4 regions of the Bacillus sp. BC08 genome follow, and region 1 is predicted to be linked to each of the others. Evidence: riboswitches for the same ligand, from Rfam matches in the RefSeq annotation. Region 1 holds a riboswitch; each other region holds the start of a gene.

Region 1 (3,114 bases):
TTGTCAGCCCCATTCTTAATTTTTTCTTTACAAAATACTGGAAAGATTATATCATTTGTCACTAGAATTGTAACAACTTTCAAAAGAGGTGGAAAGTATGAAATTATTTCAACCTTCTGAGATAGTAACATCATTGCCAACACAATTTTTCGCTTCACTTGTTGCAAAAGTTAACAAAGTCGTAGCAGCTGGTCACGATGTTATTAATCTAGGTCAAGGTAATCCAGATCAACCAACACCGCAGCATATCGTAAAAGCTTTACAAGATGCTGCTGAAAAAACCATTCATCATAAATATCCGCCATTTCGCGGACATGAAAGTTTAAAAGAAGCCGTGGCAACATTCTATCAACGTGAATATGATGTAGTAGTAAATCCCAAAACAGAAGTTGCTATTTTGTTTGGCGGAAAGGCTGGATTAGTAGAATTACCAGTTTGTTTTACAAACCCTGGTGATACTATTCTCGTTCCAGATCCAGGCTATCCAGATTATTTATCAGGAGTTGCTTTAGCAAAAGCACAATTTGAAACAATGCCGCTACTGGCAGAAAATAATTTTTTACCAGATTATACGAAAATTGATGACTCTATTGCGAAACAAGCAAAATTAATGTTTTTAAACTATCCAAATAATCCTACTGGTGCTACTGCATCAAAAGAGTTCTTTGAAGAAACCATTCATTTTGCTAATGAACATAACATATTAGTTGTTCATGATTTTGCTTACGGTGCCATTGGATTTGATGGTCAAAAACCTGTTAGTTTCTTGCAAGCAGACGGTGCCAAAGATACAGGAATTGAAATTTATACTCTATCGAAAACTTTCAATATGGCTGGGTGGCGTATCGCTTTTGCAGTAGGAAATGAAAGTGTCATTGAAACCATTAACTTATTACAAGATCATATGTACGTTAGTATTTTTGGTGCAGTTCAAGATGCTGCCCGCGAAGCACTATTAAGTTCACAGTCTTGCGTAATAGACCTTGTAAATAGTTACGAATCTCGAAGGAACGCTCTTATTTCAGCTTGTCACTCAATTGGTTGGAATGTAGACATTCCAACCGGCTCATTCTTTGCATGGCTTCCAGTACCAGAAGGTTATACATCTGAGCAATTTTCTGATATTTTACTAGAAAAAGCACACGTTGCAGTTGCTCCTGGTGTTGGATTTGGTGAACATGGGGAAGGCTATGTCCGCGTGGGTCTCTTGCATACAGAAGATAGATTACGAGAAGCCATTAAGCGAATTGATAAATTAAATTTTTTCAAAAAGTAATTGACAACATGAAAAATATCTGACAAAATTCAGTTATCTTAAAAATTTAAACATTTCTAAATACTTCTTATCAAGAGCAGGTGGAGGGACGAGCCCGACGAAACCCGGCAACCGATCTACAATTGTAGACACGGTGCTAATTCTCGCAGCATTACGCTGACAGATAAGGAGCTGGTTGTAAAAAAACCTCTCCTTAGCTGAGAGGTTTTTTTATTTAACTAGGAGGGTATAACAATGAGCGGAATTATAGCGACATATTTAATCCATGATGATTCACATAACTTAGAAAAAAAAGCTGAGCAAATTGCACTCGGTTTAACAATTGGCTCTTGGACACATTTGCCACACTTATTGCAAGAACAATTAAAACAGCATAAAGGCAACGTCATTCATGTTGAGGAATTAGCTGATCAAGAACATATCAATTCGTATTTACGTAAAAAAGTAAAACGCGGGATTATTAAAATCGAATATCCATTATTAAATTTCAGTCCAGATTTACCAGCAATTTTAACAACTACATTCGGAAAGCTATCACTTGATGGCGAAGTGAAATTAATTGACTTAACTTTTTCAGACGAGTTAAAAAAACATTTTTCTGGCCCAAAGTTCGGCATAGATGGTATTCGAAACCTTTTACAAGTGCATGAGCGTCCTCTTTTAATGAGTATTTTTAAAGGGATGATTGGACGAAATATTGGGTATTTAAAAACGCAATTACGCGATCAAGCAAGTGGTGGTGTAGATATAGTAAAAGATGATGAGATATTATTTGAGAATACATTAACACCACTTACGAAACGCATCGCATCTGGAAAAGAAGTTTTACAATCCGTATATGAAACATACGGGCATAAAACGTTATATGCCGTAAATTTAACAGGACGAACTTTTGATTTAAAAGAAAATGCGAAGCGTGCAGTGCAAGCTGGCGCTGATATTCTATTATTTAACGTATTTGCTTACGGACTAGATGTACTACAATCACTAGCAGAAGATGATGAAATCCCAGTTCCCATTATGGCACACCCTGCTGTAAGTGGCGCTTACTCAGCATCCAAGTTATATGGAGTTTCATCTTCATTATTACTCGGAAAGCTATTACGTTATGCTGGAGCTGACTTTTCATTATTCCCATCTCCATACGGAAGTGTTGCACTAGAAAAAGAGGAAGCTCTTGCTATCTCAAAATATTTAACTGAAGACGATCCATTTTTCAAGAAGAGTTTTTCTGTTCCGTCTGCTGGTATTCACCCTGGTTTCGTTCCCTTTATTGTGCGAGATTTCGGTAAAGATGTTGTTATTAATGCTGGCGGCGGGATACATGGACATCCGAATGGGGCGCAAGGCGGCGGGAAAGCTTTCCGTACTGCAATTGATGCTACTTTGCAAAATACACCACTCCATGAAGTAGATGACATAAATTTGCATAGTGCACTACAAATATGGGGAAATCCTTCTCATGGGGTGAAATTATGAGTATTCAAGTATTTTGTGATTTCGATGGCACGATTACAAATAATGATAACATTATGTCCATTATGGAAAAATTTGCACCACCAGAAGCCGAAGAAGTAAAGAATAGAATTTTATCACAAGAGCTGTCTATTCAAGAAGGTGTTTCTCAATTATTTCAATTAATACCTACTAGTCTACACGATAATATGATTCAATTTTTAATAGAAACTGCTGAAATACGTAATGGTTTTCATGAATTTATACAATTTGTAAATGAAAATGACATTTCTTTTTACGTTATATCAGGTGGAATGGATTTCTTCGTCTATCCACTCTTACATGGAATCATTCCAAAAGAGCAAATTTACTGTAATGAAACA
Region 2 (3,114 bases), on a different contig from region 1:
GTTAAGTAGTTTGTTTTTATTAGTTGTTATTATGTTACCTTTCTATATCCGCTTTGAAAGAAAGGCGTTTGTTTCACGTGAAATTGTTCTCGTTGCTGTGTTAGCGGCAATTGCAGCAGTTAGCCGCGTACCATTCTCTATTTTACCAAGTGTACAACCGACTTCATTTATCATTATCGTTTCTGCGATTGTGTTTGGGAGTGAAACTGGTTTTATGATCGGTGCAACAGCAGCTATCGTATCAAACATTTTTTTAGGACAAGGTCCGTGGACGCCGTGGCAAATGTTTTCCTGGGGCATGATTGGTTTTATAGCTGGATTATTACGGAATACATTTTTAATGAAAAAGCTATGGGGAAGACTTCTATACGGATTGTTTGTTGGATTTTTATTTGGCTGGATTATGAACTTATGGGGGCTTCTTGGGTTTATACGTGAGGCAACGTGGGAAGCTGTCGTTTCGTATTATATCGCAAGTTTTTATTTCGATTTAAGCCATGCGATTTCGAATGTTATTTTCTTACTACTATTTAGTACGTCTTGGATTACGATTCTTACGAGATTTAAAAAGAAATATGGCATATTAGATAAGCATAACATGGCATAGAAAAGCATATTCATATAAGGTAGGGTCGCGACTTACATATTCGTTTGCCTCTTTCATGCTTCTTACATATTGTAAGGAGCATTTTTTATTGTCAAAAAATCGATTCAATATATGTCGGCTATTATATAAAATTATTTGTATAATAGTATGTGAGAACTATTTTCAAAAGGGAGGTGTATAGTTAATGAAGTTAGTTATTCCGAAGCAACACGGTGCATGGGCCATGCTCGTTATACCATTTCTATTAAGTGTCATACTTGGGAAACCTACTATGTATCATATTCCATTGTTTTTAGCGTGGTTCTTTATCTATTTAGCTACGTATCCATTTCTTACGTACATAAAGCAAAGACGAAAAAAAGAGTTTTTACACGCAGCAATTGTATATTTTATCATCGCTTTCGTATTTGGGATGATTTCTCTAGTATATGAATGGCGCATTCTTTTATTCGTAACAGTAATGATTCCATTATTTATAGTAAATATGTATTACGCCCGTCAAAAGAATGAAAGAGCGTTACTAAATGACATTAGTGCGATTATTGTTTTCTGTATTGGTGGTTTAGTTAGTTATTATTTTTCAATGAAACTTATAGATAAAACAGCACTATTTATTGCGCTTATATCATTTTTATATTTTTTAGGAAGTACGTTTTATGTGAAAACGATGATACGTGAGAAAAACAACCCGAAGTATCGTTTTATATCATGGGGGTATCATATTTTATTAACAATCATCGTATTTGCTATCAATCCGTGGTGCTCTCTTATCTTCATACCGAGTGTCATTCGGGCAATTATGTTGTATGGTAAAAAGATTTCTATTATAAAAGTAGGTATTTTAGAAATTGCTAATTCTGTATATTTTTTAATTATAACGGTAATAATTATGAAGTATGCCATTTGAAAAAGCTTCCCACCTTATGATGGGAAGCTTTTTCAATCTTGTTCTAAAATGTGAACCGTGTAATCACAACGTTGAATAGCTTGTTCGATCGCATAAAGGGATTGTTCAATACGTGCGCGATTAAAATCTTTTTCCACAGTCTGTAGTGCTGCTTCTAAACAATGTTTTGCTTCTTGTAATGATTGAAATGAATCTTGTACATATCCGCGAGCATTTTCGTGCATTTCATAATCCTCCTTGCATATTCATATATGTATAGTATGAGCAGTAAAGAAGAAAATATTATTTGTTATATTTGTTTGACAATTAAAATGAAATTACGTATAGTAAGAATTAAGTGAATATTTTCTTATCCAGAGAGGTGGAGGGACTGGCCCGATGAAACCCAGCAACCGCGATGCAGGTGCTAATTCCAGCAGAACATATTTGTTCTGGGAGATAAGACGAAGATATATACGTAACTTCTTCTTATCGGAGAGGTTTTTTTGTTGCAAAAAAACCGATTACGAAAATTTATATTAAGAAGAAAGGGGTTGCGAAGTACTGTGACACTCGAAAAATACGTAAAACTGCGTAGTACAGTTTATGAATATATGATAGAGCAAGATAAGCCAATATCATTGTTAGATATTCAAGAACATATCGTTTCGCATCATGAAGGAAAATTCACGAAAAAGATGTTACATCAATTTTATTTATCAAGACTATTAGATGAACTGAAACTGGATGGGAAAATTACATTAGCTGATGAATATCTCTATACGGAAAAAGGGGTATTTTATAAGGCGGGAAAAGGGAGCTAAGCTCTCTTTTTTTTGAAGTATGTAGAGTAAAAGACTGCTTAAGCAGCCTGATACAAGGGAATGGTGTTGAGTGTGTAGTGTCAAAGATTGAATGTGCCTGAAAGAGGCACTTCATATCGGCTGCAAATGAAAAGAGACACCTCCGCCGAATAGGTGTCAGTCGTTTTGTCATATAGACTTGCTATTTGACAGTTATTAGAATAACATGCAGGGGTTATTGAAGTCAAAAGGGAATTAAAGGAAGAGGTGTTGTTATGTACGCTTACTTATTACAGGATATAACGAAATGGATTCCTAAGTACATTTTGGATAAAGGGTATGAATATTATGAAGAGGGACATGTAGACGATGTTGAAATACAAGACAAGAAAATATTTGCTTTCGTTACTGGAAATGCAGGAAACTATGAAGTGATTATTGATCTTGAAGATTTTACAGAAAGTAGCTGCGAGTGTCCTTATGAGAATCTTTGCAAGCATATGGCGGCAGTTGTTTATGATATTCAAAGTGCTGGTGAAAGTACGGTGAAAGAGAAACTAAAAGATTTAGACAAAGAAGAGTTACTTACAGTATTAAACCGTTTATTACAAAGTTCGAAAAACGTGCAAATTGTAGAGAAGATGTTAAAGAAGGGGAAACTTTAACTTAAAGAGGGAGTTGTTTTGTAGTGAATGTACTACTTGTATACGCTCATCCCAGTCCTTCCAGTTTTAACGCGGCGATTTTAAAGCATGTGCAAAAAGGATTACAGGAAACAGATCATTCGGTTACGGTACTTGATTTATATAAAGAACAAT
Region 3 (3,114 bases), on a different contig from region 1:
TATTTGGCAACACGTAATCTTGGAATTTTTTCACTTCTAACTCAATTCCTTTTTTCTCAAGTAACGGCTTTGCCTTTTCTAAAATTTCAGCGTGCGGTACGTTAGAAGCCCCCACAACTAATTTCTTTTCATCTTTATCTTTCCCGCCACAAGCAGCTAACCCAAAAATTGAAGTTGAAATAAGTGCTGTAAGTAATAATTTTTTCATTTGAAACATCCTCCCGTTTTTTATTATCGTTTATCTATTCGAACCGTTACACGATCACCAATCCACTGAATGAAAAATACAACCAGTAATACACAAATTGTAGCAACGATTGTTACATCGTTATTTCCTCGTTGGAATCCTTCTAAATATGCAAGTGTTCCAAGGCCACCAGCACCAACAACTCCCGCCATTGCTGTATAGCCTACTAAAGCAATTGTCGTAACTGTAATGCCAGATACTAATGCTGGTAACGATTCTGGAATTAATACTTTCAAAATAATTGTGCTTGTTTTTGCTCCCATTGCTTTTGAAGCTTCAATTACACCTTTATCAATTTCGCGAAGTGCGATTTCAACCATTCTCGCGTAAAACGGTGCCGCTCCAATAATTAAAGCCGGCAATGCTGCACTTGCTCCAAGAATTGTTCCAAGCAAAATCTTTGTGAATGGGATTAATAAAATGATTAAAATAATAAACGGTATCGAACGGAAAATGTTTACGAACGCTCCAATCGCTGTGTTAACCGTCTTGTTTTCCCATAAATTATCTTTCGCTGTCATAAAAAGTAACAATCCTAAAATGAGTCCTAAAACAAATGTGGCAAGAGCTGCGATTGCCGTCATATATAACGTTTCACCAGTTGCTTCTAACATTTGATTCCAATCAACATTTGCCAGTAACTTATCCATGTGCAATCACCTCCAGCTCTACTTGATCTTGATGTATTCCCTCTATTGCTTGCTGAATCGCTGTTTCCTCACCATTTAAATGAACAACTAAACTACCGTAAGAACCGTCATTCGTTTGTGCGATATTTCCTTGCAAAATGCTAACTTCTATATCACTACGTTGCATTAATCTTTGAAGTACTGGTCTTTCTACAGCTTCACCGATAAACTGCAAACGAACTACTTTACCATCTGGATATTTTTCAATTAAACTTTCAATCGTTTCATTTGTATCTTCAGAATCTGTTAATTGCTTTACAAATCGTTTTGTAATATCTTGCTGTGGATTACGGAATACATCAAGTACTGGACCCGTTTCTACAATCTTCCCTTTCTCCATTACCGCCACTCGATTACAAATCTTTCGAATCACGTGCATCTCATGTGTAATAAGTACAATTGTTAAACCGAGACGCTTATTAATATCTAATAATAAATCTAAAATTTGATCTGTGGTTTCTGGATCAAGAGCTGACGTCGCTTCATCACATAAAAGCACTTGCGGATTGTTAGCTAACGCTCTTGCAATACCAACACGTTGCTTTTGTCCTCCGCTCAGCTGAGATGGATACGCATCTCCTCTTCCTTCTAATCCAACAAGATGAATTAACTCATCCACGCGTCTTCTTCTCTTCGCCTTATCAACACCTGCAATTTCAAGCGGGAACTCGATATTTTCGCGTACAGTTCGTGACCAAAGTAAGTTGAAATGCTGAAAAATCATTCCGATTTCTTGCCTTGCTTTACGAAGTTCACTTCCTGTAATCGCTGAAATCACGCGATTTGCAATTGTAATTTGGCCAGAAGTTGGTTTCTCTAACTGATTGAATAATCTGATTAAAGAACTTTTCCCAGCGCCACTATATCCGATAACACCAAAGATTTCACCTTTGTCTATTTTTAAATTGGCATTATCTACAGCAGTGACATCACCGCTTTTTGCTTTATATATTTTCTTTACATTCTCTAATAGAATCATGGTGTATCACCCCTTTTTTTATTTGGGTCGACTCCGCAATTTTTTATTTTTGATGCGTGTAGTCCACCGGTATCACTACTTTTATTATTTGAATGTCCTCCACATTCAAACAATAAAAAAACCTTTCTGCTTTAGAGAAGCAGAAAGGTTTATGTGCGTATATAACAGCATTATCCCTCTCTCTCATCTCTCAAAGCATTTGCTTTGCAGGAATTGGCACCATTTCAACATAAGTTGACGGTTGCCGGGCTTCACAGGGCACAGTCCCTCCACCTCTCTTGATAAGAGAAATCAGATTACATTTTCGTCTGATTTGTAATTTATGAAATTGTCTATATTTTATGAATTGAATTGTATCAATATCCACACACCATGTCAACAGAAATTTTCGTAAAAAATGAACCTTCAGAATTTCAAGCCCCTACTGACATCGGTTTACATATGTGAAACATCGATTCGACTAATAGCATCGTTCGATATGTTCCCGAATATTGTACACGTCCATCGTTCATTAACATTTGCAATCGTACATTGCCGTTTACCAATTGTTTTACATCTTCTTCATCTACACAAACAATTTGCTCCGTCCCTATTTCCTCATGTAGCAGTTCTATATAATCTCTTGAAATTTGTAACGAACAACTTTCATCTCCAAAGCGGAAATTAACAGTTTTTTCTCCTTGTCTTAAAAGCGGCTCTAAATGATATTGACCATTAGCGTAATTTACAAATGATTGCAGCAAAGAATATAATTTCACCTTGAATCACATCCTTCATATCACTTTCTATTACACATACCATTCCCTCTTACTAAAGAGCAATCCTGTTACTTTCGCTCGACAAATACTGTAACCACCCTGCATCTCGACATATTTCCCAAGAAATATGTCGAGGCGGCAAAAACTTTGCCGCCTACTTTAATTCCGTATATAAATATTCAACCGAATGAAATGCATATATCTTCTTCATAAGTGTCCCATTTTCAAAAACAAGTAAACACGGCACACTTTCGATTCCATACTCTTTCGCTAAATGCGGAGCATAATTTAAATCTAACATTCCAATTTTCAAATCTTCAATTGTCATCTCAACGACAGTTAACATCTTTTTTGCTAATTGGCATGTTCCACACATTGGAGTATATACATATAACACTGTTTTTTCTTCGTTCTCTATTAAGGCTGTTGCTTCGGCTCCTG
Region 4 (3,114 bases), on a different contig from region 1:
CCTTCTACGATGATCCCTTGCTCTTGTAAAAATGATAAAGCGCGATCTACTTCATTTTTCTCACCCTGCATATGAATGATCAGTTTCCCGTATGCTTCATGCTTTAATTGTGTAATATTACCGGATAAAATATTTGGATACACTTGAAAACGTTTTGTAGCGACAGCTAATGCTGGCTCTCCTGAAGCATTCCCTATAAAGGAGAGAGTTACAATTTCACCAGTAGTTTGTAGTTCTTTTTGTACTTCTTCTGGAATCTTCGCTGCAAATGCACTATTTACGAATTTCTTCGTTGTTACATGTTGTGGGTTTGTGAAGATATCCTTCACGGTCCCGCTTTCAACTACTGCTCCATGTTCCATAACAGCAACTCGGTCACATATACGCTGGATGACATTCATTTCATGTGTAATTAATAAAATTGTGATCCCGATTTCTTCATTAATCTTTAGTAATAGGTCAAGAATAGAATCCGTTGTTTCTGGGTCTAAAGCACTCGTTGCTTCGTCGCTTAATAAAACTTCCGGTTCATGTGATAGTGCACGTGCAATAGCAACACGCTGCTTCTGGCCACCAGAAAGTTCACTCGGATAGGCATCTTTTCGACTAAAAAGATCGACAATACGTAAATACTTTTCTACCCTTTGCTCAATTTCAGTTTTGGGAAGACCAGATAGACGTAACGGTAATGCAATATTTTCATAAACTGTCACAGTTTTAAGTAAGTTGAATCCTTGAAAAATCATCCCGATTTTTTGTCTCGATTTTGCTAGTTCTTTTGCTGATAAGGTTGTTAAGTCTTGGCCGTTTACAATGATATTTCCTGTCGTTGGTTTTTCTAATAAATTTACACATCGAATTAATGTACTTTTACCAGCGCCACTATATCCAATGATTCCAAATACTTCGCCCTTTTTTACTTGAAGGGAAGTAGACTTAAGTGCTTCTACATTCCCTTTTTTTGTTGTAAATACTTTGGATACATTTTTTAATTCAATCATTATCGTCAGCTCCTACCAAGACGGTAAAACAGAACCATCAAATTTTTTCTCGATAAATTCCTTTACTTCTTTAGATTGATAAGCTTTCTTTAATTTATTTACAACTGCATCATCTTTATTTTCAGTACGAACAACGACCCAGTTCACATATGGTGAATCTTTTCCTTCACGGAAGATAGAATCTTTCGCAGGGCTTAATTTTGCACCTAATGCAAAGTTTGTATTAATTGCAGCTGCTTTTACTTCACTTAGTTGTGTCGGTAATTGAGATGCCTCTAATTCAACAATCTTTAAATTTTTTGGATTTTCAATTACATCTTTCGCAGTCGCTTTTTCTGTCGCCTTTGGATCTACTTTTAAAACTCCTGCTTTTTCAAATAGCTTTAAAGCTCGAAGTTCATTCGTTGGATCATTTGGTACAGCGATTGCGTCGCCCTCTTTTAAGTCTTTTACATCCTTTAAGCTTTTAGAATATACGCCCATAGGGAATGTTACTGTTGAAAATACTTCCGTTAATTTCATATTGCGCTCAGCTTTAAATACGTCTAAATATGATTTCGTTTGATAGCTATTTACATCGAGGCTTTTTTCCTCTAAAGATACGTTTGGTGCTACATAATCATTAAATACTTTTACATCAATTTCGAGTCCGTCTTTCGCTGCCACTTCTTTTACCTTTTCAAAAATTTGTTCATGCGGTCCGCCAGTTACACCGACAGTAATCTTTTTCTCATCTAATGCTTTTACCTCTTTATCAGAATTAGCACCACATGCACTTAGCAATAATACCGCTCCACTTACAATGCTCAATAATACTTTTTTCATCTATAACTCCCCCTTCATATACGTTCCAAAATAAAAAGCACCTCTCAAAAATAAGAGAGGTGCCGAATAGACAAAATAGGTTCCTCTCTTATCTTCCAAAACGAAAACTCGTTTTGCAGGAATTAGCACCTTAGCTTATATGTTATAAGCTCGGTTGCCGGGCATCATCGGGCCAGTCCCTCCGCCACTCTTGATAAGAGTTTGTGTATGTAGTTTTTTAATATGGTACTAATAGTAAATCTTACAAAAAGAATTGTCAATGTTATTTTCTGAATATATTTTATTTTAAGGTAATCGAAACATTACCTTTCTTATGTCCCTGTTCCACATATATATGAGCTTCAGCAATTTCTTCTAATCGGTAGGTTCTATCAATAACAGGTTTTAAATGTTCTGTTTCAGTTAGTTCTTTTAGTAGAATCATATCCTCTTTACTTACCTTTGCCATCATTCCATTAACAGATACATATTTTCCATTGGATGTTAATGTATTTGTACAAAGGGATTTTTTATATTTACCAACTGCATCAAATATAATATCGTAGCGCTCGCGCCGCTTAGTAAAGTCTTCTTTCGTATAATCAATTACTGTATCAGCTCCTAAAGATTGAACGAGTTCAAAATTTGAATTACTGCAAACAGCCGTAACGGTCGCACCGAAATATTTAGCAAGTTGTACAGCAGCTGTTCCTACTGATCCTGAGGCACCATATATGAGCACTTGTTGCCCTTTTTTTATACGGCCCTTTCTCAGAAAATGCAATGCGGAAGTTCCACCAAAAGGAATAACTGCAGCTTCTTCATACGTCACATTGGTAGGTTTTAATGTTATTAATCCACTTTCATGTACGCATGTGTACTCGGCATAACCACCGAGGTTTAGTTCTGTTAATGCAAAAATTGGATCCCCTTTTTTAAATTGAGTTACATCTGTTCCTATTTCTTCGATTTCACCGGATAACTCTACGCCGAGTATAGGTTTTCTCGGTTTTCTGAAACCTAATATGATCCGCATAGGAATCCAAAATAAGAGGGGACTATTAAAACCTCGTATTCTACAATCTCCAGTTGATACACTTGTTGCGTGAATTTTAATTAATACTTCGTTCTTTTTAGGTGTAGGTTTCTCTATATTTTGAAGCTGAAGAACGTTAGGTGGTCCATACTGTGTGCAAATGATCGCCTTCATAATGACCTCCTGAAATGAGTTGTTGTTATTTACATCATATTTAAAACCTTCATTAAACATGTCGCTATATAGCGAATAAAGATTAAAAATTATATAGAT

The links. A riboswitch is a leader RNA that binds a small molecule or an ion and turns the genes downstream of it on or off. The one in region 1 is predicted to bind S-adenosylmethionine.
Region 2: another riboswitch for S-adenosylmethionine. It lies ahead of ACXVYO_RS06770 (hypothetical protein); the one in region 1 lies ahead of mtnW (2,3-diketo-5-methylthiopentyl-1-phosphate enolase).
Region 3: another riboswitch for S-adenosylmethionine. It lies ahead of ACXVYO_RS03075 (methionine ABC transporter ATP-binding protein); the one in region 1 lies ahead of mtnW (2,3-diketo-5-methylthiopentyl-1-phosphate enolase).
Region 4: another riboswitch for S-adenosylmethionine. It lies ahead of ACXVYO_RS00800 (MetQ/NlpA family ABC transporter substrate-binding protein); the one in region 1 lies ahead of mtnW (2,3-diketo-5-methylthiopentyl-1-phosphate enolase).

The regions. Positions count from the first base shown of each region.
Region 1 is NZ_JBTGPA010000035.1:763,547-766,660, reverse strand. Features, by position in the region: gene ACXVYO_RS22200 (carbon-nitrogen family hydrolase) at 1-83, opposite strand, end outside; gene ACXVYO_RS22195 (aminotransferase class I/II-fold pyridoxal phosphate-dependent enzyme) at 98-1,276, shown strand; SAM riboswitch class I at 1,341-1,446, shown strand; gene mtnW (2,3-diketo-5-methylthiopentyl-1-phosphate enolase) at 1,511-2,755, shown strand; gene ACXVYO_RS22185 (2-hydroxy-3-keto-5-methylthiopentenyl-1-phosphate phosphatase) at 2,752-3,114, shown strand, end outside.
Region 2 is NZ_JBTGPA010000027.1:98,851-101,964, reverse strand. Features, by position in the region: gene ACXVYO_RS06785 (ECF transporter S component) at 1-607, shown strand, start outside; gene ACXVYO_RS06780 (YwiC-like family protein) at 792-1,514, shown strand; gene ACXVYO_RS06775 (hypothetical protein) at 1,547-1,738, opposite strand; SAM riboswitch class I at 1,861-1,959, shown strand; gene ACXVYO_RS06770 (hypothetical protein) at 2,000-2,317, shown strand; gene ACXVYO_RS06765 (SWIM zinc finger family protein) at 2,572-2,961, shown strand; gene ACXVYO_RS06760 (NAD(P)H-dependent oxidoreductase) at 2,985-3,114, shown strand, end outside.
Region 3 is NZ_JBTGPA010000018.1:170,757-173,870, reverse strand. Features, by position in the region: gene metQ (methionine ABC transporter substrate-binding lipoprotein MetQ) at 1-208, opposite strand, end outside; gene ACXVYO_RS03080 (methionine ABC transporter permease) at 232-897, opposite strand; gene ACXVYO_RS03075 (methionine ABC transporter ATP-binding protein) at 890-1,915, opposite strand; SAM riboswitch class I at 2,096-2,203, opposite strand; gene ACXVYO_RS03070 (hypothetical protein) at 2,329-2,673, opposite strand; gene ACXVYO_RS03065 (thioredoxin family protein) at 2,828-3,114, opposite strand, start outside.
Region 4 is NZ_JBTGPA010000007.1:69,926-73,039, reverse strand. Features, by position in the region: gene ACXVYO_RS00805 (methionine ABC transporter ATP-binding protein) at 1-1,001, opposite strand, end outside; gene ACXVYO_RS00800 (MetQ/NlpA family ABC transporter substrate-binding protein) at 1,014-1,826, opposite strand; SAM riboswitch class I at 1,912-2,026, opposite strand; gene ACXVYO_RS00795 (NAD(P)-dependent alcohol dehydrogenase) at 2,107-3,015, opposite strand.